One region of the Rhizobium sp. SU303 genome, then DNA from elsewhere that is predicted to be linked to it. Evidence: predicted binding sites of a transcription regulator. Region 1 holds the regulator's gene; each other region holds the start of a gene.
The links. The regulator PhoB, encoded in region 1, activates phosphate uptake and scavenging genes when phosphate is short. The targets are predictions, from matches to a motif close to TGTCATNNANCTGTCAT.

Region 1 (9,796 bases):
TGAGCAGCGCCTGATCGAAACGGGCGTAGGCGCGGACATTTTCCGGTGTCGAGAAATCGGCGAGAAGATCGACTGGACCGTCGCCCTTGGTCTGCACCGTGAACTTGCCGTCGAACTTCAGCGAGGTGCCGAGCAGCACCGTCAGCACGACGACTTCGGCAAGCAGCCGGGCAACGGGTGCGGGATAATGATGACGCTCGAGGATCGCGTCGAGCATCGGGCCGAGCTGGACGGCGCGGCCGCGCACATCCAGCCCCTCCACCTGGAAAGGGACGACATGGTCATCGCCGGCGAAATCGAACTGGCCGAGGGCGGCTGCAGCTTCTGCCATGGCTTTCACTCCTAGTTTCAGCGCGATGAGCCAGCGTGCCCTTCGCTCACGCGGTCGCGCGATCTTTCACTCGCGACGTCCGTTTATGGTTCAGATCGCGCCCAGGCACCAAGCAAGAATCGACTTCTGCGCATGAAGGCGGTTTTCCGCTTCATCGAAGACCACGGATTGCGGACCGTCGATCACATCATCCGTCACTTCCTCACCGCGATGGGCGGGCAGGCAATGCATGAACAATGCATCATTGCCGGCCTTCGCCATCAAGGCCGCGTTGACCTGATAAGGCTGGAAGACATTGTGACCCCGGGCCCGATGTTCCTGATTCATGGAGACCCAGGTATCGGTCACCACGCAATCGACGCCGGCGACCGCACGGTCGGCATCATGGTAAAGCATGATTTCGGCGCCCTCATTGCGGGCCCAGTTCAGATAGTGATCCTTTGGCTCCGAGCCAAGGGGCACGGCCATGTTCATGCGATAGCCGAAACGCGCGGCACCCTCGACCAGCGAATGCAGCACATTGTTGCCGTCGCCGGTCCAGGCGATGGTCTTGCCCTTGATCGGGCCGCGATGCTCTTCGAAGGTCATGATATCGGCCATGATCTGGCAGGGATGGGTGTCATCCGTCAGCGCATTGATCACGGGCACGGTCGCATGCTGGGCAAGCTCCAGCAGCCTGGAATGCTCGGTGGTGCGGATCATGATCGCATCGACATAGCGCGACAGCACCTTGGCGGTGTCGCCGATCGTCTCGGCGCGTCCGAGCTGCATCTCGGTGCCCGAGAGGAACAGCGTTTCGCCGCCGAGCTGGCGCATACCGACATCGAAGGAGACGCGGGTGCGCGTCGACGGCTTCTCGAAGATCATCGCCAGCATCTTGCCGGCGAGCGGTTTATCACCCGTGCCTGCCTTGAAGGCCTGCTTGCGGGCGAGCGCATCGTTCATGATGGTTCTGAGATCGGCTGACGTGACCGCCGAAAGATCGAGGAAATGTTTAGGGCTCATATCGTCTTCTTACCTGTGCTGCGCCCGAAGGCGGCAATCTCTTCAAGCCGTCTTCTTGACCTTGGAGGCGCGAATGCTCTCGGCGGCGCGTTCGACGCGGGCAAGGCCCTCGCGGGCTTCCTCGGCGGTGACCACGAGCGGCGGAAGAAGGCGGATGACATTATCGCCGGCAGGCACGCCGAGCAGATGGGCGGCGCGGATCGCCTGCAGCAGCTCGGCTGAGGGAACGGCAGCCTTAATGCCGAGCAACAGCCCCTCGCCGCGCACATCTTCGATCACATCGGGATAACGATCCTTCAGCGAGGCGAGGCCCTGGCGGAAGACCAGTGCTACGTCGCGCACCTGCTGGAGGAAGCCATCGGCAAGGATGATGTCGAGCACGGCGCTGCCGACGGCCATGGCGAGCGGATTGCCGCCATAGGTCGAGCCATGCGTGCCGGCCTTCATGCCGGAGGCGGCCTCGGCGGTTGCGAGGCAGGCGCCGAGCGGGAAACCGCCGCCGATGCCCTTGGCAACAGCCATGATGTCGGGGGTGACGCCCGACCATTCATGAGCGAAGAGCTTGCCGGTGCGGCCGACGCCGGTCTGGACCTCGTCGAGGATCAACAGCAGGCCGTTCTCGTCGCAGATCTGGCGAAGCGCCTTCATGAACTCAGGTGTGGCAGGACGGACGCCGCCCTCGCCCTGCACGGGCTCGATGAGGATGCCGGCGGTCGCCTCGGTGATCGCGGCGCGGACCGCTTCGATGTCGCCGAAAGCCACCTGATCGAAACCCGGCGCCTTGGGACCGAAACCTTCGAGATATTTTTCCTGGCCGCCGGCGGCGATCGTCGCCAGCGTCCGTCCGTGGAAGGCGCCTTCGAAGGTGATGATATGGAAACGCTCGGGATGGCCCTTGGAAAACTGGTAGCGGCGCGCCGTCTTGATCGCGCATTCGAGCGCCTCGGCGCCCGAATTGGTGAAGAACACCTTGTCGGCGAAGGTGGCGTCCGTCAGCCGTTTTGCCAGACGCTCCTGGCCGGGGATCTCATAGATGTTCGACAGGTGCCAGACCTTGTCGGCCTGCTCCTTCAGTGCGCCGACCACATGCGGATTGCTGTGGCCGACTGACGTGACGGCGACGCCGGCGCCGAAATCGAGATATCGCTCGCCAGTCTCGGTGATCAGCCATACGCCCTCGCCTCGCTCGAACCGCAGCGGGGCACGAGAATAGGTGTCATAAAGCGGCGCGGCTTCAGCCATGGCGCGATCTCCATCAAAGTTGGCGGGCAATGACTCCGGCTAAGGAAACCATGCCCGAAAAATTAAAAATGCCGCCTTGCGGCGGCGACTGGCACTATTTCCTTTTCGCGCTGCAATGTCAACAAAACGGCGCCCTTAGCGTATGCAGCACAGGTGTACAGCGGCGTTTTCAGTCTTCAACAGGCATTATTGCAGAAATGCCACGCAGGGGCAGCAAGTTGGGGAAAACTACGAATTCGATTCATCCGGATTCATGCGACTCTTGTCACGGAGTCAGCCTCACACTAGGTTAAAGATCAATTACTAGACTGCATGCGGCGGAACTAGTCACCAAAATTGATCAAGCGTTTCTTGTTTCGGAGCTCCCGGGACAACGGTGAGGGATTCTGCCATCACCAACGCAAAAGGTGGAGACAGGGCATGAACTGGACAGACGAGCGGGTCGAGAAACTCAAGAAGCTTTGGGCCGAAGGACTGAGCGCCAGCCAGATTGCTGCGCAGCTTGGCGGGGTCAGCAGAAACGCGGTCATCGGCAAAGTGCACCGGTTGTGCCTTCCCGGCCGTGCCAAGGCCGGCGGCACCAACACTGCGGCGCGAACGCCGAAGCGCAACACATCGGCGCCGCGCGCACCGAACTACACCTCCCGGATCACGACCCGCACCGTCACCCGCCAGCAGGGCGCGACGATGCTGAAGGAAGAGATCGAGATCGAAACGATCGAGGAAATGGAATACGTGCCGAGAGGCAACGTGGTCGTGCCGATTTCGCGCCGCCTCGGCCTGACGGAACTGACCGAACGCACCTGCAAGTGGCCGGTCGGCGATCCGCTGAAGGACGACTTCCATTTCTGCGGCTGCGAATCCCCCGACAATTCGCCTTATTGCGGCTATCACCAGAAGCTCGCCTACCAGCCGGTCAACGAACGCCGCCGGGCAGCAGCGCGGGCAAGCTGAACGACAACCATCGTCAGAATGCAGAAAACGGGCCGAGTGGCCCGTTTTTTTATGCGCGTGGATGGAAGCGCTCGGGCATCCGAATTGCTTGTAAGGTTTCCTCCGTTATGCTCGGCCTTGTGCCGAGCATCTGACCACCCCAACTACTTTTGCCAAAAATCCTTTATTTTCAAATGCTTAATTTGGCGTGCGCAGATCCTCGGCACAAGGCCGAGGATCACGTCGCAGGTTCTGCCAGGGTTTTGTCAGCAGGCTCAGATGGAAGCCCTCAGGCTTCCATCGAATAACCGGCGCCGCGGACGGTGCGGATGACGTCCTGCATGTTGGAAAAATTCAGCGCCTTGCGCAGGCGCCCGACATGGACGTCGACGGTGCGCTCGTCGACATAGATATCGTGGCCCCAGACGCCATCGAGAAGCTGCGAGCGGGAGAAGACCCGGCCCGGCGACGACATCAGGAATTCCAGCAGGCGGAATTCGGTGGGGCCGAGGCGGACTTCGCGGCTCTTGCGATGGACGCGATGGGTTTCGCGGTCGAGCTCGATATCGCCGCATTTCAGCACCGTCGACAGCACCTCGGGACGCGCGCGGCGCAGCATCGCCTTGACGCGGGCAACGAGCTCGGGGGTCGAGAAGGGCTTGACGACATAATCGTCGGCACCCGTCGACAATCCGCGGACACGCTCGCTCTCCTCGCCGCGCGCCGTCAGCATGATGATCGGCAGTCGCTCGGTTTCCGGCCGCATGCGCAGGCGCCGGCAGAGCTCGATGCCGGAGACGCCCGGCAGCATCCAATCGAGGATGAGAAGATCGGGCGTGCGCTCCTGGAGCCTCATTTCGGCTTCGTCGCCACGAAGGATGGTATCGACCTCGAAGCCTTCCGCTTCGAGATTGTAGCGAAGAAGCACGCTGAGGGCTTCCTCGTCTTCAACAACTGCAACTCTCGGGATCATGCGTGTCGGTCTCCTCGCGCATCATCCTTAAATCAGGGGTGATTTAAGCAATTCATCCTGCGCAAATTCAGAAATTGGCTGCGACCTCTTTGCGCGCCCCGGACGGGCGCGCACGCAACTAATTGTGCGGGCGGTTATTCCGTGACCGCACCGACGGTGTTGGCGCTGTCGTCCTTCGGACGATCGCCTTCCGGCTGTGCGCCTGTCGTCATGTAAAAGATCGTCTCGGCGATGTTGGTGGCATGGTCGCCGATGCGCTCGATATTCTTGGCGCAGAAGAGAAGATGCGTGCAGCTGGTGATGTTGCGCGGATCTTCCATCATATAGGTCAGAAGTTCGCGGAACAGCGAGGTGTACATCGCGTCGATCTCGTTGTCGCGTTCACGGATCGCATTCGCCTTGTCGGCTGAACGATTGGTGTAGACATCGAGTACTTCCTTGAGCTGGACGAGCGCCAGCTCGGACAGATGCTCGAGGCCGCGGGCGAGCTTACGGGGAACGCCGGTGCTTTGGACGGCGATGACGCGCTTGGCGGTGTTTTTGCCGAGGTCGCCGACGCGTTCGAGATCGGCGGCGATGCGGATCGAACCCATGATTTCACGCAGGTCCGAGGCCATCGGCTGACGGCGGGCGATGGTGACGATCGCCTTGTCGCCGATTTCGCGTTCGGCGTGATCGAGGATCACATCGTCGGATATGACCTTCTGCGCCAGTGCGGTATCGCCGTTGACGAGGGCGCGGACGGCTTCGCTGACCATCTGCTCGGCCAGGCCGCCCATTTCGGAAATCCGCCTGGACAGGAACTTCAGATCATCATCGTAGGCAGAAAAAATATGTGTCGATGCCATGGGGCTTTATCCTCGAATAACGGGAAGGCTTGGTGTCGCCAAAATCAACCGAAGCGACCCATGATGTAGTCCTGGGTGCGCGGATCGTCGGGATTGGTGAACATCTTGTCGGTGTCGTTCTCCTCGACGAGATTGCCGAGGTGGAACATGGCGGTGCGCTGCGAGACACGCGCGGCCTGCTGCATGGAGTGGGTGACGATGACGATCGTGTAGTTCTCGCGCAGCTCGTGGATCAGTTCCTCGACCTTGGCGGTGGCGATCGGATCGAGCGCCGAGCAGGGCTCGTCCATCAGGATGACTTCAGGGCTGACGGCGACGGCACGCGCAATGCAGAGGCGCTGCTGCTGACCGCCCGACAGGCCGGTGCCGGATTCATGCACGCGGTCCTTGACCTCGTTCCAGAGGCCGGCGCGCTGCAGGCTGGTCTCGACGATCTGGTCGAGATCGGCCTTCGACTTGGCAAGGCCATGGATGCGCGGGCCGTAGGAGACGTTTTCATAGATCGTCTTCGGGAACGGGTTCGGCTTCTGGAAGACCATGCCGACGCGGGCGCGAAGCTCGACGACGTCAATATCGGGATCATAGACATCGTCGGTATCAAGCGTGATCTTGCCGGTGACGCGGCAGCCGTCGATCGTATCGTTCATGCGGTTGAGGCACCGCAGGAAGGTCGACTTGCCGCAGCCGGACGGGCCGATCAGAGCGGTTACGGTGTTTTCGCGGACGTTCAGGTTCACATCGAAAAGCGCGCGCTTCTCGCCGTAGTATACCGAGACATCCTTTCCGATCATCTTATAAGGGACGTTGCTCATCTTCTGATCCAGCGCCTTTTCAACTGCAGCTTCCGTCAACATGTTCATGATCTTGTAACTCCGTTTACCAGCGGCGCTCGAAGCGACGACGCAAGAGGATGGCGCCCATGTTCATGACGATCAGGAACAGGAGCAGGACGATGATGGCACCCGAAGTACGCTCAACGAAGGCACGTTCGGCCTCGTTGGCCCACATATAGACCTGTACGGGCAGAGCCGTCGAGGGATCGAGCGGTGTCGTCGGCGCATTGGCGACGAAGGCGACCATGCCGATCAGGAGCAGCGGCGCGGTTTCGCCGAGCGCGTGCGCCAGGCCGATGATCGTGCCGGTCAGGATGCCCGGCATGGCGAGCGGCAGCACATGGTGGAACACCATCTGCATCTTCGAAGCGCCAAGGCCGAGCGCTGCGGCGCGGATCGACGGCGGCACGGCGCGCAGTGCCGCACGCGTCGCGATGATGATCGTCGGCAGGGTCATCAGCGTCAGCACCAGGCCGCCGACCAGCGAGGCCGAGCGCGGCAGGCCGATGAAATTGATGAAGACGGAAAGACCGAGCAGACCATAGACGATCGAAGGCACCGCGGCGAGGTTGTTGATGTTGACCTCGATCAGGTCCGTCAGCTTGTTCTTCGGCGCGAACTCCTCGAGATAGATCGAGGCGGCGACGCCGATCGGCAGAGCGAGCACGAGCACGATCAGCATCAGGTAGAGCGAGCCGATCAGGGCGACGCCAAGGCCTGCGGCCTCCGGACGGCTGGAATTGCCGTTGACGAAGAGGCCGGTGTTGAACTGCTTGTGGAGCGCGCCGCTCGCCTTCAGTTCGTTCATCCAGCCGACCTGCTTGTCGTTGACCTTGCGGTTCTTCTCATCGACCGAGAGGTCGATCTGGGCCTTGTTGGCGCTGTCGACATTGGCGTCGGCGAGCACCGTGACATTGACCGTCTTGCCGATGATCGACGGATCGGCAATCACCATATCGCGCAGCTGGATCGGCGCGCTTTTCGACAGCATGGCGGATGCATCGCGCACGTCGGGACGGCTCGAGGCATTGATGTTCAGCTGCTTGACGATCGCGTCACGCAGGAGAACCGGATAGTTGGCGGCGATCAGCACCGAAGGGTCGGTCGCACGCTTATTGTCGGGGTCGATCGTCTTCTCGACGAATTCGATCGGCAGGGTGATCGCCGTCTGCTGGAAGGCGGTATAACCTTTGCCGATTACCGTCCACAGCAGGATGAAGAGGAAGACGAGGCCGAAGGTGATGGCGGCGATGCCATAGGCCTGGAACCGGCGCTCGGCGGCATAGCGGCGCTTGATGCCGATATCGCGGCGCGCGGGCGCCTTGGAAACGGTGACGCCTGATGTGGGAGAAACAATATCCGTCATTCGTACTGCTCCCGGTATTTGCGCACGATGTAAAGCGCATAGATATTGAGGCAAAGCGTGATGCAAAACAGCGTGATGCCAAGGGCAAAGGCAACCAGCGTCTGCGGCGAGGTGAACTCAAGGTCGCCGGTCAGCTGGTTGACGATCTTGACCGTCACCGTCGTCATCGGCTCGAACGGGTTGATCTGGATGCGGGCGGCCACACCGGCGGCCAGCACGACGATCATGGTTTCGCCGACGGCGCGCGAGGCAGTCATCAGCAACGCGCCGACGATGCCGGGAAGGGCTGCGGGCAAGACCACCTTCTTGACGGTTTCGGAGCGTGTGGCACCAAGACCGAGCGAACCGTCACGCAGTGACCGCGGCACGGCGGTGATGATATCGTCCGACAGCGAGGACACGTAAGGGATCAGCATGATGCCCATGACGATACCGGCCGTCAGAACGCTCTGCGCCTGAATGAAATTGCTGTAGTTGCCGGACAGAAGGCCGCTGACCTGGGCGGAGAAATCGCGCAGGAACGGACCGACGGTGACGAGCGCGAAGAAGCCGTAGACGATCGTCGGAATGCCGGCGAGCACTTCCAGCAGCGGCTTGGCGATCGAGCGCACCTTCATCGAAGCGTATTCGGCCATGTAGATGGCGGCAAAGAGGCCGACCGGCACGGCGACCAGCATGGCGACCAGGCCGATATAGATCGTACCGAGCAGCAGCGGGATCAGGCCGAACTGACCGAAGGACGAGCTGCCGGCGCCGGCAAAGCGCGGATCCCAGACCGTGCCGAAGAAGAAGTCCATGGCGGGAACGGCCGTAAAGAAGCGGGCGGCTTCCGACAGCATGGAGAGCACGATGCCGATCGTCGTCAGAATGGCGATCGAAGAGGCGAGCAGCAGGCCCCAGAGCATGACGCGCTCGACCCGGTTGCGGGCGCGGAAGCGCGGAGCGATGGAGCGCAGCGCATAGAAGGCGCCGGCAATGGCGAGCGCGAAGACGATCGCCGTCATGGCGATGCGGCTCGTCAAGCTCATGGCGTTGAGCGTCCTGGCGGCGTCGATCATGTAAGGCAGCGGCTGGCCGGCAAGCGGCACGCCCTTTTCGAGGAGCTTGGCCTGAAGCGCAGCCGGATCGTTGCCGACCGCCGCAGTTTCATCCGAGGTCAGCATCGTCAGGCCGCGGGCGACCGTCGCCACCGTCGAATAACCAAGATCCTGCTCGACCGAGACCTGAGCCTTGATGTCGTCAGGGAAAGCGCTGCGAACCGAAGACTGGATGATGCCGGGGCTGATGGAGAGCCAGAGGCCAAGGACGATGAGGGCGGGAAGAACTGCCCAGATCGCCGCATAGGCGCCGTAATAGGCCGGCCGTGAATGCAGTGCGGAGGATCTGCCTCCGGCAAGCGCCGTGGCACGGTTGCGCGCGACCAGATAGGCGGCGACTCCGATCACCACAAGGCACAAAAGTATGATGGATGTGCTCATTCGTTACGTCCCCAGGCCCATAGCCCCAAAAAGCCCGGCAGCTTCGTCAGCTGCCTTCAGCTTCCAATCATGGAGAAGAAATTCAACCCTGCAGCGGACATGCCCGGCAGGGACATAAGCAATGCCGGCGCGGGCTGAAAGGCACCGCGCCGGCAAAATTCATTACATAGCCTTACCGGCTTCGACTTCCTTGCGGATCGCTTCGCGCTCGGCATCCGGAGCGGCAACGAGGCCGTATTCGACGAGCGGGCTGTCAGGGCCGATCATCTGGTCGGATACGAAGAAGTTGACGTATTCCTTCAGGCCCGGAACAGCGCCGAGATGTGCCTTCTTGACGTAGAAGAACAGCGGGCGGGAAACCGGGTAAGTGCCGTTGGCGATCGTTTCGGTGGACGGAACGATACCGCTCATCGAAGCAACCTTGAGCTTGTCGGCGTTGTTTTCATAGAAGGAAAGGCCGAATACGCCGACGCCGGTCTTGTTGGCGGCGATGCGCGCCAGGGTTTCCGGATAGTCGCCGTCGATGTCAACGGCGACGCCGTCCTTGCGGACTGCGACGCAGGCCTTGCCCTGGGCAGCCTTCTCGGCGATTTCCTTAGCGATGACGTCGGTTGCGCCAGAGGCCTTGCAGCCGGCAGCGAGAACGTTCTGTTCGAAGACTTCGCGGGTGCCGTGCTTTTCGCCCGGAATGTAGGCAGCAATATCAACAGCCGGAAGCTTCGGGTTGACTTCCGACCACTTCTTGTAGGGGTTGGCGACGAGCTTGCCGTCGACGACGACCTGGGCT
Region 2 (9,796 bases), 1.1 Mb from region 1:
GCCGTGACCGTTGCCGAAGCAGAAGATGCGGCTGTGTTCGAGGAAGCGGCCGACGATCGACTTGACGCGGATCTTTTCCGAAAGGCCGGCCACCTGCGGACGCAGGCAGCAGATGCCGCGCACGACGAGATCAATCTCGACGCCGGCATGGCTGGCGCGATAGAGCGCGTCGATGATGTCGGGATCGACAAGCGAATTCATCTTCATCCAGATCGCCGCCGGCGCGCCGTTCCTAGCGTGCTGGACCTCTTCCTCGATGTGACGCAGGATGCGCGAGCGCATCGTATAGGGCGAGATCGCGAGTTGCATGCCCTGTTCCGGCTCGCCGTAGCCGGTGATGAAGTTGAAGATGTTCGCCATGTCGTGGGCGATGACGGGATTGCAGGTGAAGTAAGAAAGATCGGTGTAGATCTTTGCGGTGATCGGGTGATAGTTGCCGGTGCCGAGATGGCAATAGGTGCGCAGCTTGCCATCCTCGCGACGGACAACCAGCGACATCTTGGCGTGGGTCTTGAGCTCGATGAAGCCGAAGACGACCTGGACACCGGCGCGCTCGAGGTCGCGCGCCCAGCGGATGTTTGCCTCTTCGTCGAAGCGGGCCTTGAGCTCGACCAGCGCCGTCACCGACTTGCCGGCTTCGGCGGCATCGATCAGCGCGCGAACGATCGGGCTGTCGTTGGAGGTGCGGTAAAGCGTCTGCTTTATCGCCAGGACGTCAGGATCGCGCGCAGCCTGGAGAAGAAACTGGACCACCACGTCGAAAGATTCGTAGGGGTGATGGACGACCATGTCCTTTTCGCGGATGGCGGCGAAGCAATCGCCGGCGTGCTCGCGGACGCGCTCGGGAAATCGCGCATTGTAGGGGGCAAAACGCAGGTCGTCGCGCGGCGCCTTGGTGATTTCCGACAGCGTGTTCAGCGCCAGAAGACCCGGCAGAACGGCGACGCGGTTATCGGGGATGCTCAGCGCCTGGACGACGAACTGGCGCAGCGACGCCGGCATTTCCGAATCGGTCTCGATGCGGATGACCTTGCCGCGCCGGCGGCGTTTCAGCGCCGTTTCGAAGAAGCGGACGAGATCCTCGGCCTCTTCCTCGACTTCGATATCGCTGTCGCGGATGACGCGGAACGTACCGGAGCCCTGCACCTCGTAACCCGGGTAGAGCCGATGGATGAAGATGTTGGCGACATCTTCCAGCGTGATGTAGCGGATTGTGTTTCCATCATCCGGCAGGCGGACGAAGCGGTCGAGCGCCACCGGCAGGCGCAGCAGCGCCGTCATCGGCTCGCGGCCGTTCTTGCTGACGAGCTGCAGACCGATCGAAAAGCCGAGATTCGGAATGAAGGGGAACGGGTGGGCGGGATCGATCGACAGCGGCGTCAGCACCGGGAAGATCGCCTGTTCGAATTCGGCGGCCAGCCACTGGCGGTCGCCCTCGCTCAGGGCGCCGGGGCGCACGATCAGGATGTCTTCCTTGGCGAGATATTGTTGCAGCACCGCGAGCGAGGCCTGCTGCTCCATCTGCAGATGGTCGATCTCGTGCAGGATCGAATCGAGCTGCTCGGCCGGCGTCTTGCCGTCCGGGCTGCGGATGGCGATGTTCTGGCGTACCTGGCCTTCGAGGCCGGCGACACGCACCATGAAGAACTCGTCGAGGTTAGCGGCCGAGATCGACAGGAAGCGGACACGCTCGAGCAGCGGATGCTCGGTATTCAAAGTTTCTTCCAGGACACGGCGGTTGAACTGCAGCCAGGAGAATTCTCGGTTGATGAAGCGCTCGGGGCTCTTGAGCAGCTCTTCCAGCGGGGGGGTGTTGTCGTTGATTTCCGGAGTGAGTTCCTGATGTTCTGCGACTGCGCTATCCATGGTCCGCTTACCCCGTTTTCAATCGCCAAAGGCAATTATATCAGTTTGACGACGGAACTGTGACAATCAATCGGCCGGTTCCGAATTTCCCAATTCATTCAATACTTCGGCAGCAAGAGACCGGGTAATTTTCGTGCCCCGCGACAGGGCCAGCCGGTCAAGCCTTTCGACGATTGTCTGGGCCGCGTTCAGCGACCGCTCCATCCGGTTCACGATATAAAGCACGAGTTTGTCATCTATATAAAGCTGCCGGTCGGCGAAGAGCTTGACGATCACCTGCGACAACAGTGCCTCGTCGGGTTCGCCGATCTCGACGACGGTCGCCGCTTTCAGGCGCGAGCGCAAATCGGGCAGCGAAACCGGCCACGACATCGGCCAGAGACGGCTGGTGATCAACAGGCTGGTGCCGTTTTCGCGGACGCTGTTGATGACGTGAAAGAGCGCATTGTCGTCGAAGCCGAGGCGGTCGGCGTCCTCGAACAGCACCGGGCCGGCGGCAGCGGCAACCGCCGCGTCCGAGCCAGGCTCGGGGTGGATGTCGACGGCGCCGCTCAATTCCCGCCAGATGCGGGCGAGATGCGATTTTCCCGAGCCGACGGGGCCGGCGAGCACGACCACCGGCGATGGCCATGCCGGCCAGGCATCGACGATCGAAACGGCGGCGGCGAGCCGCTCCGAGATCAGGAGGTCGTCGCGCCCGCTTGCGGCATCGTGCGAGAAGACCAGCGGCAGCTGCTCTCCGGCCTTGCGCTTCGGATCAGCGTTTTTCACGTCATTCATTGGGAACTGATTTCGTCTTCCGGGCACTGCCACTCGGCGACCCGCCAAAATAAAGATCACTCTGAAGGTAGCGTGAAAGTGCGAAACGAACAAGGACGCCGACGGCCGCGGCCGCCGGCACGGCGACCAGAAGCCCGACGAAACCGAAGAGCACGCCGAAGGCAAAGAGCGCAAACATCAGCCAGACCGGATGCAGGCCAACGCTGGAGCCGACGAGCTTCGGCTGCAGAATGTTGCCTTCGAGGAACTGACCGCTGAAGAAAACGACGAGCACCAGGCCGATCCACGGATAATCCGGCCAGAACTGCACAAGCGCGACGCCGACCGCCAGCACGAGACCAACCATCGAGCCGACATAGGGAATGAAGCTGATCATGCCGGCGAAGAGGCCGATCAGCAGGCCGAAATTCAGCCCCACGAGAGAGAGGCCGACGGCATAATAAATGCCGAGGATGAGGCAGAGCGAGCCCTGGCCGCGGATGAAACCGGCGATTGCCTGGTCGATCTCCTTGGCGATCTGGCGGACATCGCTGACATAATCGCGCGGGATCCACTGATCGACCTTGGCAACCATGCGGTCCCAATCAAGCAGGATGTAAAAGGCAACGACGGGGGTGACGACGAGCAGCGATATGACGTCGACGATCGCCTTGCCTGAATTCCAGATCTGCGCAAAGAGCCCGGTGAGGAAGCCCATGCCCTCCGACAGGATGCCCGAGAGATTGTCCTTGATCGTGCCCACTTGGTTCTCAACCCAGTCCGGCAGCAGCGAATTCTGCGCCTGCGCGATGAACTGCTGTAATTGGCTGATATAACCCGGCAGACGTTGAGCGAAATCGTTGAACTGGCTGATCAGCACCGGAATGAGGATCATCAGCGCCAGCGCGAAGACGATCACGAAAGCGACGAGAATGCCGATAGTCGCCATCATGCGGCTCAGTCCCAGCCGCTGCAGCCTGTCTGCCACCGGATCGAGGAAATAGGCGATCGCCATGCCGGCGACGAAGGGCAGCAGGATCGAGCTGAAGACGTAGAGAAAGACGATGAAGAAGACGAGAACCGCCAGCCAGAAGAAAATCTGACGTTTGAGACTGTTGCCGCTGACTTGCTGTGGCATCGCTTCCCCGCTGATCGCTCGCCGCCGTCTGACGCCGCATCCGATACGAAGCGGCCATTGAGCACATAGGATGCAGGCGCAAAGATGGTCAACCCTGTCGCGCCAAATCCCGGAAAGGCCGGAAGAAGACGCGGGAAATTGGGAGCTTTCGCCATGCAGCGCTTGCATAAAAGCCCCTGTCATGCAATTGCGACCGGCAGATGACGCGGCACGTTTGCCGCCTGAAATAGCCATCGGAGACCAGCATGAGCCAGTCTGGGAAAAACGGCCTGACATATAGCGATGCGGGCGTCGACATCGATGCCGGCAACCTTCTCGTCGAGAAGATCAAGCCGGCGGTTCGCTCGACCCGCCGTCCCGGCGCCGACGGCGAGATCGGCGGCTTCGGCGGGCTTTTCGATCTCAAGGCGGCAGGCTTTACCGATCCGGTTCTCGTCGCCGCCAATGACGGCGTCGGCACCAAGCTGAAGATCGCGATCGATGCCGACTATCACGACACCGTCGGCATCGACCTCGTCGCCATGTGCGTCAACGATCTCGTGGTGCAGGGCGCCGAGCCGCTGTTCTTCCTCGATTATTTCGCGACCGGCAAGCTCGACCCCGACCAGGGTGCGGCCATCGTCGGCGGCATTGCCGCCGGCTGCCGCGAGGCCGGCTGCGCGCTGATCGGCGGCGAGACGGCCGAAATGCCCGGCATGTATTCCTCCGGCGACTACGATCTCGCGGGTTTTGCCGTCGGTGCTGCCGAACGCGGCAAGCTCCTGCCATCAGGCGATATTGCCGAGGGTGACGTGATCCTCGGCCTCGCCTCCTCCGGCGTCCATTCCAACGGCTTCTCGCTGGTGCGCAAGATCGTCGAATTGTCCGGCCTCGATTGGGATGCGCTGGCGCCGTTTGCCGAAGACAAGAAGCTTGGCGAAGCCCTGCTCGAGCCGACCCGGATCTATGTGAAGCCGCTCCTGAAGGCGATCCGCGAGACCGGCGCCATCAAGGCGCTGGCGCACATCACCGGCGGCGGCTTCCCGGAAAATATTCCGCGCGTGCTGCCGAAGCATCTGGCGGCCGAGATCGATCTTGCCGCCGTCGAGGTGCCGCCAGTGTTTTCATGGCTCGCCAAGACCGGCGGCGTCGAGACTAAAGAAATGCTGCGCACCTTCAACTGCGGCGTCGGCATGATTGCCGTCGTTGCCGGCGAGAACGTCGCAATGGTTTCCGCGGCACTTGAAGCCGAGGGCGAGACGGTTGTCACGCTCGGCCGCATGATCGCCCGCGACGAGGGCGCTGCCGGCACGGTCTACAAGGGTACGCTTGCCATATGAGCTCGCCGCGCAAACGCGCCGTCGTCTTCATATCAGGCAGCGGCTCCAACATGATGGCGCTGGTTGCGGCGGCGAAGGCAACCGACTACCCGGCCGAGATCGTCGGCGTCATCTCCGACAAGGCGGATGCCGGCGGGCTTGCAAAGGCAGCCGCCGAAGGCATTGCCACCTTCGCTTTTCCCCGCAAGGACTATGCCAGCAAGGACGCGCACGAAGTGGCGATCTTTTCGGCGCTCGATGAGCTTTCACCCGACATTCTCTGCCTGGCAGGCTATATGCGGCTGCTGACGGCGACCTTCATCCAGCGTTATGAAGGCCGGATGCTCAACATCCACCCTTCCCTGCTGCCGCTATTTCCCGGCCTGCATACGCATCAGCGGGCAATCGACGCCGGCATGCGGATCGCCGGCTGCACGGTGCATTTCGTCACCGAAGGCATGGATGAGGGGCCGGTGATCGGCCAGGCGGCCGTACCGGTTCTTTCCGGCGACACGGCCGAAAGCCTTGCTGCGCGTGTGCTCACCGTGGAGCACCAGATCTACCCGCAAGCGCTGCGGCTCTTTGCCGAGGGCCGCGTGATGATGGAAGCCGGCAGGGCCGTCGGTGTGGAGGCCTCGACCGCTGTATCCAAGGCTCAGCTGATTTCACTGATCGGCGATCGCGCTTAGTTAGAGTACAGAGCTATCTGCCCTCAGCAGATAGCTTTCCATCGACAGGATCGCCATGATCAGTTCCGATGAAATGGACATACGCTATTCTCCGGTTATGAAATCGTTTCGGGAAAGCTGAAAAGCAAAGGGAAGCTTTTTGAAAGGACCGCTGCTTGTGAATGCTGCTTCGCGCTTTCCAGCCCAATCTTCGAAGAAGCGCGGTCCAAGGACTCGCTGGACGATGCCCTCGGTCTTTGCCTCATCCGTAATGGCGAGTTTGATAGATACAAGTCGATACCCTGAGCCAAACGATGCCTTGAGATTTACCGGATCGACTTTTTGTGCCGTTGCGGGATCAGACAAATCCGAAAACGTTACCAATGCCGGATATGCCGACCTCGGAACTTCCCGCGTCTCTCTCAACCGCTCCAAGTGATCGTTTTGTGCTCTGATTTCTTGGCGAAGGCTCGCGGCATTTCCTGATCTGCTGATGGGCGGCCTGAAAACCTGCTCGCTCGCTATACCATCATATGATTTCGGCAGCGCGAAGATGTATCTACCTGGAGCAAGCTCCACCACGACCGCTTCACCGGAGAGATCGCTGCTGAACCAACCGCCACTGTCACCCAGCCGCGCCCAAGCGGGGCTTTCGTACCAGCTGACTCTTTGGACGGACTCTCCTATGCGCTCTCCGGTGGGCGTTTCCACGACCACAATTATTCTCTGGTTCCACTGCCAGGAATGGAAGCCGAAACCGTCGCATCCACCGAGGAGCGCCGACAGAAGAAAGACCGCCGGAATGGCCACATGGCGCCGTATCGACATGAACGTCCGCGTAGAGTTGAAGATCATTTCCCGGAATATTGCCTAAAGGTGATCACGCTGGGGACTCTCACGCAGAAACCACCTTTATGGCAATCACATCTAACGCTGCAAACCCGGCACGCGTTGCCAGGCCCTGCCCGCCCCAGCGACAATTAAGTTCTATCAAAGCTAAGCCGCCAGCGCCCTTAACGGATGCAGCGTGCCGTCGCTGTAGACGAAGCGGCCGGCGCGGAAGGTGGCGCGGATACGATTGATATCACCCGGCTCGACCACGACCAGATCGGCGCGCTGGCCGACGGCGATCTCGCCACGATCCGACAGGCCGGCCGAGCGGGCCGCATTGCCGGTCGCCATGGCAACGGCTGCCGGCAGGCCGCCTTGCACCATGTCGGCAAGCTTGAAGATGCCGGGCACGAAGGCGGCCGGATGATAATCGGCGGCGATGACGCTGAGCAGGCCGGCCCTTGCAGCATCGAGCGCGCTGAGATTGCCCGACATCGACTGGCCGCGCAGCGCGTTCGGCGCGCCCATCAACGTCCAGAGGCCGCGACGGCGCGCTTCCTCTGCCGCAGGCGCGGTGACCGGAAACTCGCTGATGGTGACGCCGAGATCGTGCATCTCCGCGACCTTTTCGACGCTGTCATCGTCATGCGAGGCAAGCGACAGCTTGTGCTTCAGCGACAGCGCGACGATCTCCTTCAGCTTGGCCTCGATGTCAGGATTGCTGCGCATGGCGATGCGCTTGGCAACGATCTCCGCCGCCATTTCCTCGGAGATGGCGCGGCGCTCGGAAATGCTGAGAATGTAGCTGTGCAGGTTGTTGTACTGGCCCTGGCCCGGCGTGTGGTCGGTGAGCGAAACCATGTCGATCTGATCGGCATTCAGCAGGCGTTCGAGTGCAGGAGTTGCACCAACATTGGTGATTTCGTAGCGGGCGTGGACGCGGTGGTCGATCAGCAGATCGTCGCGCAGGCGATTGATGCCCTCGATCACCGCTGATGTCGTCTCCAGCGAACGGACGTGGCCGTAGACGCTTTCGGTCGCAAAGGAGACGGCGGCAAACGCCGTGGTGACACCGGCGGCGGCAAGCTTCTTGTCGAGTTCGTGGATACCGAAATCGATCGGCATCGTCGCGTTCGGCCGTGGGGCGATCTCGCGCTCGATCATGTCGCCGTGGAGATCGACGAATCCCGGCATCAGCAGCCGCCCGCCGCCGTCGATGGCAGCACCGGCGACCGGCTCCGGCCTGATCTCGGCGATGGCTCCATCCTCAACACGCACGGAACCTTCACTCACCACCTCGTTTGGGAGAACGAGGGTGAAATTGCTGAGCCACATGGGCTTTCTCCTGACCGCATCCGATGATTGACAAACCGCAGCGGATAGAACCGCTTCGTGACAGTCGTATGAAATTTCGCGCCGTATCATCTTAAAGCGGAAACTTGGGCTTTAGAAATGATCCGATGCGCCCGCCTCGCGGATTCACGCCGTCAGCCTTGCCCTGTTCAACAAGGCCCATTGCAGAAGCACGATCGTTTTGACGTCGAAGATCTCGCCGGTTTCGATCATCGCCGCCGCCTCGTCGAGCGGGATCTCGAGGACCTCGATATCCTCGTGCTCCTCGTCCAGGCCGCCACCTTCCGCCACGCGGTCAGCGATGTCGACGAGGGCTGCGAAGAAGTGGACCACTTCGGTGACGGCACCCGGTGAGGTGTAGGATTTGAACAGGAAGCGCGCATCGCGCAGGCGATAGCCGGTCTCCTCCATCGCCTCGCGACGGATCGCCGCTTCGGGATGGTCATCGTCGAGAAGGCCGGCCGGCACCTCGATTATCCAGGCGGGATCGCCGTTGAGATGAACGGCGAGGCGGAATTGGCGGACGAGAACGACGAGGTCGCGCTTGGGATCATAAAGCAGGATGCAGGCGGCCGGCGTGCGGTGGTAGACTTCCCGCTTCAACCGATGGGTCGCGCCCTTGCGGTCGATATAGTCGAGGAGATAGCTGCTCAGCCGCGTCCACCCATTCGACAGCGTCTCCTCGCCGGCGATCTTCACCCGTGATTTCGGCTGCATCATGCTGCGTCCCTGCGAAGCCAGACCTTGTTGTCGTGCACGGCCGCCCCGCCATAAGGCGCGACGGGGTCGGCGCCGGTCAAGACGTTGATGCCCTCGCCGTCGACATGCGCCTTGTTCGGCCAGAGCCCCTCGGCAATCAGCACGCCGGATTTCACTTCGGTGGTGATGCGGGCGTGGATGCGCAGATCGCCGCGGCTGTTGCCGATGCGGACAAGATCGCCGTGGGCGATGCCGTTGGCTTCGGCGTCGGCCGGATTGATCATCACCTCGGGGCGGCCTTCTTTCTGGCGTGAGGTCTTGGTCTCGGAGAAGCTCGAATTCAGGAAGTTGCGCGCCGGCGACGTGGCGAGGCGGAAGGGATGCTCGGGATCGGCGACTTCGATGACATCGACCTGATCGGGAAAGGCCGGTAGCGCGGCGTGCGGACCGAGCGCGCCGATCGCGGCCGGTGGTTTGTTCGGCGCCGGCTGATTGATCCAGTCCGGGCGGAAATGGAACTTGCCATCTGGATGGGCAAAGCCGTTCAGGTAATGCGCTTCCTCGAAAGCAGGCTGGCGATCGAACCATTTGTGTTCGAGGAAATGGTCGTAATCCGGCAGGCCGCTCGATTCGAGGATGCGGTCGACCATCTCACGGGCGGTGAAGCCGAAGCCGGGGCGATCGGCGACGCCGAGGCGCTTGGCCAGTTCCTCGATGACGAAGAGATTGGTGCGCACGGTGGGCGGTGGCTCGACCAGCTTCGGTCCCAGCAGGATATGGTTTTGTCCGCCGGCCCGGTAGATATCGTCGTGCTCGACGAACATCGTCGCGGGAATGACGATATCGGCAATATCGGCTGTCTCGGTCATGAACTGCTCGTGGACGGCGACGAAGAGGTCGTTGCGGGCGAAGCCGCGTCTGACGAGGCGCTGCTCGGGCGCGATGTTTGCGGGATTGGTGTTCTGGATCAGCATCGCCGTGACAGGGCCGCGGTGGCGCAGCGCCACGGCATCGCCGGTCAGCACGCGGCCGATCTGCGACTGATCGAGCATGCGGATATCAGCATCCTTCATCGATCGGCCGGTCAGTTCGGCACTGTTCATGCGGAAGATATCGCTGTTCGAATGGAAGGCGCCGCCGCCCTCATATTGCCAGGAACCGAGAACGGTAGCGATCGAGGCCGC
Region 3 (9,796 bases), 380 kb from region 1:
GCATTGCCGGCGACGGCGGCGACGGCGATGGTTGCCATCATGATCTTGCGGAATGCAGACATGGAAGTCTCCTTTTGTGACATGGTTTGTTTGTCAGTTATTTTTCCGACCGTTGTCCCCGTCGGCCGGAAACGGGTCAGTGCACGGCGGCTGCTTTGGCCACCCTGCCGGATGAGACATTCTCGGCGCGGCGCTTGGATTCGAGGCTGGTCGAGGTCAGCGTTTCGTCGATGCCGGCGCCATCCTTGTCGGTCCCGTAGATTTCCTTCACCGCTTCGGCGGTCAGCTCCGAAGGCTGGCCGTCGAAGACGACGCGGCCGCCGGCCATGCCGACGATGCGCTCACAATAGTTGCGGGCGGTATCGAGCGTATGAAGGTTGGTGATGACGGTGATGCCCTCGCGTTCGTTGATATCGCGCAGCGCATCCATGACGATCTTGGCGTTCAGCGGATCGAGCGAGGCGATCGGTTCGTCGGCAAGAACCATTTTCGGGTTCTGCATCAGCGCGCGGGCAATCGCCACGCGCTGCTGCTGGCCGCCGGAAAGCGTGCCGGCTGCCTGCAACGCCGTCTGCTCGATGCCGAGGCGTTCGAGTGCTGCGATCGCATGCACGCGTTCCTCGCGCGTGAAGATGTTGAGCAGGCTCAGAAGCGTCGAGCGGTGGTTGAGGCGACCGAGCATGACATTTGTGAGAACGTCGAGGCGCGGCACCAGGTTGAACTGCTGGAAGATCATCGCGCAGTCGCGCTGCCAGTTGCGCAGCGCCTGACCGCGAAGCCCGGAGACCTCGACGCCAGCGAAATGAACGGAGCCGGAGCTCGGCTCCTGAAGCCGGTTGATCATGCGCAGCAGCGTCGACTTGCCGGCGCCGGAGCGGCCAATGATGCCGACCATCTGGCCCTGAGGAATGTCGAGCGTGACGGAATCGACAGCGAGCTTTTTTCCGAAACGACGTGTGACATTCTTCAGCTCGAACATCATGCTCTTCCCTTGCAATCCATGCCTTGATCAGCTTCGCATTAGTCCCGCTTGATGAACCTCGCATGTCATATTTGTGTAAGTCCTGTCACAATTCTCAGCCACTATATCGGGGGTTTTAATCGCCGTAGCGGGACAGGAAATCTTCCGCGTCAAGGTTGCGGAAATCCTCGAGCGCCTGGCGCAGCCGCTCGTGCTCCCAGTCCCACCAGGAAAGCCTGTCCATCCGTTCGCCGACTTCTGTTGGAAAGCGCTCGCGGATGAGTTTGGCCGGTACGCCGCCGACGATCGTATAGGGCGCGACGTCCTTTGATACGACGGCGCCGGCCCCGATCACCGCGCCATTGCCGACGTTGACGCCCGGCAGGATCGTCGCCCCGTGGCCGATCCAGACGTCGTTGCCGATCGTCACGCGGTTTGCGCGCCGCCAGGCGAAGAAGTCCGTCTCCATATCGCCGTCCGGCCAGTAGTCGGCGGCGCGATAGGTGAAATGATGCAGCGTCGCACGCCAGGTCGGATGGTTGGTGGCGTTGATGCGCACCGCGGCGGCGATATTGACGAATTTGCCGATCGTTGCACACCAGACCGAGCCGTCCTGCATGATGTAGGAATAGTCGCCGAACGTGGCCTCGCTGATGCGGCAGCGTTCGGAAACCTCGGTATAGCGCCCGAAGGTGGATTCGCTGACGGATGCCGTCTCATGAAAATAGGGCTCGATACCCAGCTTGCGGCTCATGCAGCGATCTTCCTGGGTGAGAACTGCTGGACGTCGAGAATGCGGTCGGCGACGGCTTCGCGTACTTCTTCGTCGTGGAAGATGCCGAGAAGGGCCACACCCGCCTTCTTCTTTTCCGCGATCATGCCGACGACGACGGCACGGTTCCTGGCATCGAGCGAGGCTGTGGGTTCGTCGAGAAGCAGGATCGTGTGCCCGGTGATGAAGCCGCGTGCGATGTTGACGCGTTGCTGCTCGCCGCCGGAGAAGGTGGCGGGCGGAAGCTGCCAGAGCGTTTCCGGCAGATTGAGCCTGGCAAGCAGGGCGCCCGCCTTTTCCCGTGCCGTGACGGCGTCCTCGCCGCGTGCCACCAGCGGTTCGGCAACCACGTCGATCGCCGCGACGCGCGGCACGGTGCGCAGGAACTGGCTGACATAACCGAGCGTATTGCGGCGGACGTTAAGAATGGTGCGCGGATCGGTGGAAGCGAGATCGATGATGCGTCCGTCGTGACGAATGAGGATCTGGCCGGTGTCGACGGCATAATTGCCGTAGATCATCTTGAGCAGCGAGCTCTTTCCGATGCCTGATGGGCCGCCGAGGACGACGCATTCGCCCGATGCGACGGAGAAGGCGACATCGGAGACGACGGGCAGCTTGATGCCGTCGCGCAGGTGCATGGTGAAGCTCTTTGAGACTTCGGAAACGACGAGGGGCGTTGCCATATTCTTCTTCCTTGGTTTCGGGCCTCAGACCTGCAGGATCGAGGAGACGAGCAACTGGGTATAGGGTTCGCGCGGGTCGTCGAGCACGCGGTCGGTGAGCCCGTGTTCGATGACGTAGCCGTCCTTCATCACCATCATCCGGTGCGAGAGGAGGCGGGCGACGGCGAGATCGTGGGTGACGATGATGGCCGAGAGACCGAGATCGTTGACGAGGCCACGCACGAGGTCGAGCAGTCGCGCCTGCACCGAGACGTCGAGGCCGCCGGTCGGCTCGTCCATGAAGACGAGGCGCGGGCCGGTGACGAGGTTGCGAGCGATCTGCAATCGCTGGCGCATGCCGCCGGAAAAGGCGCGCGGCTGGTCGTCTATGCGGTCGGCGTCGATCTCGACGCGTTCGAGCCAGTCGATCGCCGAGGCACGGATCTTGCCATAGTGCCGGTCGCCGATCGCCATCAGCCGTTCGCCGACATTGGCGCCGGCAGAGACCGTCATGCGCAGGCCGTCGGCCGGGTTCTGATGCACGAAGCCCCAGTCGGTGCGCATCAGGAAGCGCCGCTCGGCCTCGTTCATGCGATAGAGGTCGCGGTAGCTGCCGTCGCGCATGTGATATTCGACGCTGCCGGTGCTCGGCAGCAGCCGAGTGGAGAGGCAGTTGAGCAGCGTCGTCTTGCCGGAGCCGGATTCACCGACGATGGCGAGCACTTCGCCGGGCCAGAGCTCGAAGGAGACGTCGCGGCAGCCGATACGGTTGCCGTAGAATTTCGAAACGTCACGGACTTTGAGAAGCGGAGTATCGCTCATTCTGCAGCCTCCCGGGCCAGCATTTCGCCGGCATATCCGTGCGCGCGGCGGTCTTCGCAATAATCGGTGTCGGAGCAGACGAACATGCGCCCACCCTTGTCGTCGAGAACCACTTCGTCGAGATAGACTTCCTCGGCGCCGCAAAGGGCGCAGGGTTTGTCGAAGCGCTGGATATCGAAAGGGTAATCCTCGAAGTCCAGGCTGACGACGTTGGTATAGGGCGGAACCGCATAGATGCGCTTCTCGCGTCCGGCGCCGAAGAGCTGCAGCGCGTCCGACATATGCATCTTCGGATTGTCGAATTTCGGCGTCGGCGACGGGTCCATGACATAGCGGCCATGGACCTTCACCGGATAGGCATAAGTCCGCGAGATGCGGCCGTTATGGGCGATGTCCTCGTAGAGCTTCACATGCATGAGGCCGTATTCTTCGAGCGCATGCATCTTGCGGGTCTCGGTCTCGCGCGGCTCGAGGAAGCGCAGCGGCTCGGGGATCGGCACCTGGTAGACGAGCACCTGGCCCGCCTCGAGCTTTTCCTCGGGAATGCGGTGGCGCGTCTGGATGATCGTCGCATCCTTGGTATGCGTCGTCACCGCGACATTGGCGACCTTCTGGAAGAAGGCGCGGATGGAAACGGCGTTGGTCGTGTCGTCGGCACCCTGGTCGATGACCTTCAGCACGTCGTCCGGTCCGATGATCGAGGCCGTCACCTGCACGCCGCCGGTGCCCCAGCCATAGGGCATCGGCATTTCGCGCGAGGCGAAGGGCACCTGATAGCCGGGAATGGCGATTGCCTTCAGGATCGCCCGGCGGATCATCCGCTTGGTCTGTTCGTCGAGATAGGCGAAGTTGTAGCTGGCCAGATCGGTCATTCGGCGGCTTCCTTCATGTCTTCGCCACCGTTGCGGGCGGCTTCGAATTCGCGGCGCATGCGGCGGACGAGATCGAGTTCGGCCTGGAAGTCCACATAATGCGGAAGCTTCAGGTGCTCGACGAAGCCCGTCGCCTGGACGTTGTCGGAGTGCGAGATGACGAATTCCTCGTCCTGTGCCGGTGCGGTGATATCCTCGCCGAGCTCTTCGGCGCGAAGCGCCCGGTCCACCAGCGACATCGCCATCGCCTTGCGCTCGCTCTGGCCGAAGACCAGGCCGTACCCGCGGGTAAATTGCGGCGGCGCCTTGGCCGAACCCTTGAACTGGTTGACCATCTGGCATTCGGTGATCTGGATGGTGCCGAGCGAGACGGCGAAACCGAGTTCCGGCACGTCGAATTCCACCTCGACGTCGCCGATGCGGATTTCACCGGTGAACGGGTGATTGCGGCCATAGCCGCGCTGAGTGGAATAACCGAGCGCCAGCAGGAAGCCCTCGTCGCCGCGGGCAAGCGCCTGCAGGCGCAGGTCGCGGGTCATCGGGAATTCCATCGGCTCGCGGGTCAAATCGCCGATCTCGTGATCTTCCGGCATGTCGCCGTCGGCCTCGATCAGGCCTTCCTCGCCGAGGATCTCGGAGACGAGCATGACGCGGCCGGTTTCGGCGGCGCGTTGAGCGGGCGTCTCGACCGCCTCGTCCGAAAGCAGGGAGGGATCGAGCAGGCGGTGGGTATAGTCGAAGGTGGGGCCGAGAAGCTGGCCGCCCGGCAGATCCTTGTAGGTCGCCGAGATGCGGCGTTCGATCGTCATATCAGCCGTGTCGAGCGGCCTGGAATAGCCGAAACGCGGCAGCGTCGTGCGGTAGGCGCGCAGCAGGAAGATCGCCTCGATCATGTCGCCCCGCGATTGGCGGATGGCAAGGGCTGCGAGCGTACGGTCGAAAAGCGAGGCCTCGGCCATGACGCGGTCGACGGCGAGCGCCAGCTGCGCCACGATCTGTTCGATGCCGATCGCCGGCAGCGAACGGTCGCCGCGGCGGCGGTCGGCGAGCAGGCGGTGGGCATTGGCGATGGCGGTCTCGCCACCCTTGACGGCGACATACATGAGCTCAGATCTCCGTTACTGTGATCTTGGTGGTGCGCGGCAGGCAGAGGAAGCGTTTACCCGCCGTCAGCACGATGTCGACGCCGCGCGGAAAGAGCGCGCGGTTCTCGGTCCAGAGCCGCAGGAAGGTCTCCGGCAGGCCGATAGGCGCGATCTCCGCCACGCTCTGGATGCCGGGACCCATCAGCGCCAGCCTGCGGCCGCCCTCGAGTTCGGCGAGTTCGACGATGAGGGTCGTCGAGCGGTCGGGATATTCCTGCGTACCTGATGCAAAGAGGCCGAAGGAGGAAGGTGCGGTGCCGGCCTCGGTGAAGGCAAAGCGCGCTTCGGCTTTTTCGGTGGTCAACGGCGCGCCGGTATGGAAGCCGAGCCACTCCGGCACGGCGGATCTCGCCAGTCCCTGGGAAAGCCAGACGGGCGTGTCGTGGTCGCAAAGCGTCAGCGCGATCGTGCCGGCGGCGATGCCGAGCGGTGCCGGCGGAGCGACATCGGGCTGAACGGTCTGGATCGTGCCGGGGCGCGCCATGCCGTCCATCAGCATCTTGAAGACGCTCTGGGCATGGAAGACCGGCTCGGCAAAGCCGCCGGTCAGAGCTTCTGTCCTCAGGCCCATCAGTTGTCTCCCCGCACCATGGTGAAGAAATCGACGCGGGTTGCCGCCGTCTCGTCCGCCTTGCGGCGTTCGGCATCGGCGATCCGCTCGGCGATCGGTAAAAGCAGGGCCTGTTCGACGAAACCCTGCGTCGCCTCCTCCTGCCAGAGCGCGTCGAAGATCGCCGCAAGCCTGGCCTTTTCACGGTCGGTGCCGAGCGCCTGCGCATGGCCGACCGAGCCGGAGTCGAGCCGGACGGTCGCTCGCGTCACGGTCACTTCCCCCAGGTTGAAGGGAGCGCCGCCGCCGCCGATGCGTCCGCGCACCATCACCAGCCCGGTTTCCGGTCCGCGCACCGGATGGGCCACAGGCTTTTCCGGCAGCGCATCGAAGACTGCCAAGAGTTCGCTGCGCTCCGCCCGCGCCAGCAGATCGGCGGCGCGTTTGCGCCCGGATGCCGTCTGTGACGCAGCGTCTGTCCTGTCCGCTGATATCATCGCCGCTTCCCTTAAAATGTCTATTGATATAGACAACCATACAAGATACACTTAGCTCTAAATCGATGTCGTGACAAGCGTGTGACATCGTCGGCGTGAAATGGCAGGGCAGGGGTGGAATGGCGGGATTGAAGCAGGTGCAAAGGCAAACCGGCGTGGCGCTCTGGCGCCAGATCGCCGATCGGATTCGCGAGGCGATCAGCAACGGAGCCTATGACGAAACGGGAATGGTGCCGCCGGAAACCATGCTGGCGCTGCAATTCGGCGTCAACCGGCATACGGTGCGCAGCGCGCTGGCGGCGCTCGCCCAGGAGGGGATCGTCCGTGCGGTACAAGGCCGCGGCACGCTGATCGAGCGCAAGGAGCGGTTGAATTTCCCGATCACCCGGCGCACGCGTTTCACCGCCGGCATCGGCGATCAGGCGCGTGAAATGCGCGGCCTTCTGCTCGATGAGGCGAAGGAGGAGGCGAGTGCCGAGATCGCCCGCTGGCTGGGCCTGAAGCAAGGAGATCAGGTGATCCGCCTGGAAACATTGCGCCAGGCAGATAAGCGGCCGGTTTCAAGGGCGACGAGCTGGTTTCCCGCCAAGCGCTTTGCCGGTATCGGTGAGGCTTACCGGACGGGGGAATCGATCACCAAGGCTTTCGCCGAACTCGGCCTGCCGGATTACGTCCGGGCGACGACCGAGGTGACGGCAGCCCATGCCAGTGCAGCCGATATGGCCGACCTCGAACTCACCCCCGGCGCGATCCTGCTGATCGCCAAGGCGATGAATACCGATCTTGAGGGTGTGCCGGTGCAATATTCGATCAGCCGCTTCGCGGCCGACCGGGTACAGTTCACCATCGAAAATTGAGCGCCTTTCCCCGCCGAAGCGGGGAAAGATCAGCTGAGATCAATGTGCGCCCGACATGTCGCCGAGCACTTCCTTGGACGCGACAGTGGAATCCGCCTTCAGCGTGTAGACCATCGGCACGCCGGTCGCGAGGTTGAGGGCAAGCACGCCTTCGCGGCTGAGCTTGTCGAGCACCATCACCAGCGAGCGCAGCGAATTGCCGTGCGCGGCAACCAGCACCTTCTCGCCCCTGAGCACGCGCGGCAAGATCTCCGTGAGGTAGTAGGGCCAGACGCGGGCGCCGGTGTCACGCAGGCTTTCACCGCCGGGAGGCGGCACGTCATAGGAACGGCGCCAGATATGCACCTGTTCCTCGCCCCATTTGGCGCGCGCATCGTCCTTGTTGAGACCGGAGAGGTCGCCGTAGTCGCGCTCGTTCAGCGCCTGGTCGCGGATCGTCAGGAGATCGGGCTGGCCGACCTTGTCGAGGATGAGCTTCAGCGTGTGCTGCGCACGCACCAGCACCGAGGTGTAGGCGACGTCGAATTTGATCCCGTAGTCCGCGAGTGCGGCACCGCCTGCATTAGCTTCCTGGATACCGAGCTCGGTCAGATCGGGATCCTTCCAGCCGGTGAAGAGATTCTTCAGGTTCCAGTCACTCTGGCCGTGGCGAACGAGGACGAGGGTACCGCTCATGAATTTGCCTCCGTAGTATCGTTATGAGGAAGAGAGCCCGAGCACGTCGAGCATGGAATAGAGACCCGGCTTCTTGTCACGCGCCCAGAGCGCCGCCTTGATGGCGCCGCGCGCAAAGATCGAGCGGTCGGCCGCACTGTGCGACAGGGTGACGATTTCACCTTCTCCGGCAAAAAGCACGGAATGTTCGCCGATGACGGAGCCGCCGCGCAGCGTCGCAAAGCCGATCGTGCCCGCCTCGCGGGCGCCCGTATGGCCGTCGCGCACCCGGACCGATTTCGAGGCAAGATCGATGCCGCGCCCTTTTGCCGCGGCCTCGCCGAGGAGAAGGGCTGTGCCTGAAGGCGCGTCCACCTTGTGCTTGTGGTGCATTTCCAGGATCTCGATATCCCAGTCGACAGGATCAAGCGCACGCGCTGCCTGCTCTGCGAGCACGCCGAGCAGATTGACCCCGAGGCTCATATTGCCTGACTTGACGACGCGCGCATGGCGGGCCGCCGCGGCGATCTTGGCATTGTCGTCGGGTAAACAGCCCGTCGTGCCGATGATATGGACGATGCGGGCCTGCGCGGCGAGGCCTGAAAATTCCACCGTTGCGGCAGGCGAGGTGAAGTCGAGCACGCCTTCGGCATCGAGAAAAGCGTTGAGCGGATCGTCGCCGATGATGACACCGGTCGGGCCGAGACCGGCGATCTCGCCGGCATCCTTACCGACGAAGGGCGAGCCGGCGCGCTCGACCGCGGCATGCAGGCTCACGCCCTCGATGGAATGGATGAGCCGGATCAGCGTCTGCCCCATGCGTCCTGCTGCGCCGACCACCACCAGTTTCATCGCAGCATCGCTCATGTCAGTCTCACCAGGTCAGTTTGAATCGGAGGCCGAAGGCCTCTGCAGGTTGTTGAGGCGAGCGTAAAGACCGTCGCTGACCTTCGCAAGCGTCTCGTGATTGCCTTCCTCGACGACGCGGCCCTGCTGCATGACGACGATCTTGTCGGCGCGCACCACGGTCGAAAGCCGATGGGCGATGACGACGACGGTGCGTCCGCTCATCGCTTCGTCGAGCGCTTTCTGCACGGCCGCCTCGGATTCGGTGTCGAGGGCCGAGGTCGCCTCGTCGAGAAGCAGGATCGGCGCATTGCGCACCAAAGCGCGCGCGATCGATAGCCGCTGGCGCTGGCCGCCCGAAAGCGTCACGCCGTTTTCGCCGACCGGTGTCTCGTAACCTTGCGGCTGTGCCGAGATGAAGTCATGCGCATAGGCAAGCCGGGCGGCCTCTTCCACCTCGGCATCGGTCGCTTCCGGCCGGCCATAGCGTATATTGTCGCGGATCGTGCCCTCGAACAGATAGGGCTGCTGCGAGACATAGGCGAGCTGCTGACGCAGCGACTTCTTGGTGATGTGGGCGATGTCCTGTCCGTCGATCAGGATTTCGCCCTCGCGCGGATCGTAGAAGCGCGGAATGAGGCTGATCACGGTGGACTTGCCGGCGCCGGAGGGACCGACCAGCGCAGTGGTCGCGCCGCCCTCGGCGGTGAAACTGACGCCGCTAAGCACGCTCTCATTGCCGTAGGCGAAGGAAACATTGCGGAATTCGATCCTTGCCTGCGTCACCGTCAGCGGCCGGGCATCCGGCAGGTCGCGCTGGCGCGGTTCCATGTCGAGCAGTTCATAGATCATCCGCGCATTCACGACGGCGCGCTCCATCTGCACCTGCAGGCGGGCAAGCCGGCGGGCCGGGTCATAGGCGAGCAGCAGCGCCGTGACGAAGGAGAAGAAGGCGCCCGGCGGCACATTGAAGTAGATCGAGCGGTAGGCGGCATAGGCAAGCACGCTGGCGACGGCAAAACCTGCGAAGCTTTCCGTCAGCGGAGAGGTGCGTTCGGAAAGCCGGGCAATCCGGTTCGCCCGGCTTTCGGCGCCCTTGATGAGCTTGTTGACCTTGCGTTCCAGTTCTTCTTCCATCGTGAAGGCTTTCACGAT

Region 2: a site for PhoB is predicted at 7,953-7,969, ahead of RlegSU303_RS06340 (alpha-D-ribose 1-methylphosphonate 5-triphosphate diphosphatase). Genes of this name have one in related genera too.
Region 3: a site for PhoB is predicted at 1,046-1,062, ahead of phnC (phosphonate ABC transporter ATP-binding protein). Genes of this name have one in related genera too.

What each region holds. Positions count from the first base shown of each region.
Region 1 covers NZ_CP088095.1:173,028-182,823, reverse strand. The annotation lists gene RlegSU303_RS00915 (Hsp33 family molecular chaperone) at 1-331, opposite strand, end outside; gene argF (ornithine carbamoyltransferase) at 422-1,336, opposite strand; gene RlegSU303_RS00905 (aspartate aminotransferase family protein) at 1,379-2,578, opposite strand; gene RlegSU303_RS00900 (GcrA family cell cycle regulator) at 2,999-3,532, shown strand; gene phoB (phosphate regulon transcriptional regulator PhoB) at 3,801-4,484, opposite strand; gene phoU (phosphate signaling complex protein PhoU) at 4,619-5,332, opposite strand; gene pstB (phosphate ABC transporter ATP-binding protein PstB) at 5,377-6,192, opposite strand; gene pstA (phosphate ABC transporter permease PstA) at 6,209-7,531, opposite strand; gene pstC (phosphate ABC transporter permease subunit PstC) at 7,528-9,009, opposite strand; gene RlegSU303_RS00870 (substrate-binding domain-containing protein) at 9,172-9,796, opposite strand, start outside.
Region 2 covers NZ_CP088095.1:1,254,366-1,264,161, reverse strand. The annotation lists gene RlegSU303_RS06370 (RNA degradosome polyphosphate kinase) at 1-1,866, opposite strand, end outside; gene hdaA (DnaA regulatory inactivator HdaA) at 1,933-2,646, opposite strand; gene RlegSU303_RS06360 (AI-2E family transporter) at 2,639-3,763, opposite strand; gene purM (phosphoribosylformylglycinamidine cyclo-ligase) at 4,009-5,082, shown strand; gene purN (phosphoribosylglycinamide formyltransferase) at 5,079-5,750, shown strand; gene RlegSU303_RS06345 (hypothetical protein) at 5,835-6,557, opposite strand; gene RlegSU303_RS06340 (alpha-D-ribose 1-methylphosphonate 5-triphosphate diphosphatase) at 6,726-7,895, opposite strand; gene RlegSU303_RS06335 (NUDIX domain-containing protein) at 8,040-8,633, opposite strand; gene RlegSU303_RS06330 (molybdopterin-containing oxidoreductase family protein) at 8,630-9,796, opposite strand, start outside.
Region 3 covers NZ_CP088095.1:4,806,307-4,816,102, forward strand. The annotation lists gene phnD (phosphonate ABC transporter substrate-binding protein) at 1-62, opposite strand, end outside; gene phnC (phosphonate ABC transporter ATP-binding protein) at 137-979, opposite strand; gene RlegSU303_RS23510 (DapH/DapD/GlmU-related protein) at 1,098-1,715, opposite strand; gene phnL (phosphonate C-P lyase system protein PhnL) at 1,712-2,419, opposite strand; gene phnK (phosphonate C-P lyase system protein PhnK) at 2,444-3,220, opposite strand; gene RlegSU303_RS23525 (alpha-D-ribose 1-methylphosphonate 5-phosphate C-P-lyase PhnJ) at 3,217-4,092, opposite strand; gene RlegSU303_RS23530 (carbon-phosphorus lyase complex subunit PhnI) at 4,089-5,195, opposite strand; gene phnH (phosphonate C-P lyase system protein PhnH) at 5,200-5,808, opposite strand; gene phnG (phosphonate C-P lyase system protein PhnG) at 5,808-6,284, opposite strand; gene phnF (phosphonate metabolism transcriptional regulator PhnF) at 6,404-7,141, shown strand; gene RlegSU303_RS23550 (2,3-bisphosphoglycerate-dependent phosphoglycerate mutase) at 7,181-7,816, opposite strand; gene dapB (4-hydroxy-tetrahydrodipicolinate reductase) at 7,838-8,662, opposite strand; gene RlegSU303_RS23560 (ABC transporter ATP-binding protein) at 8,678-9,796, opposite strand, start outside.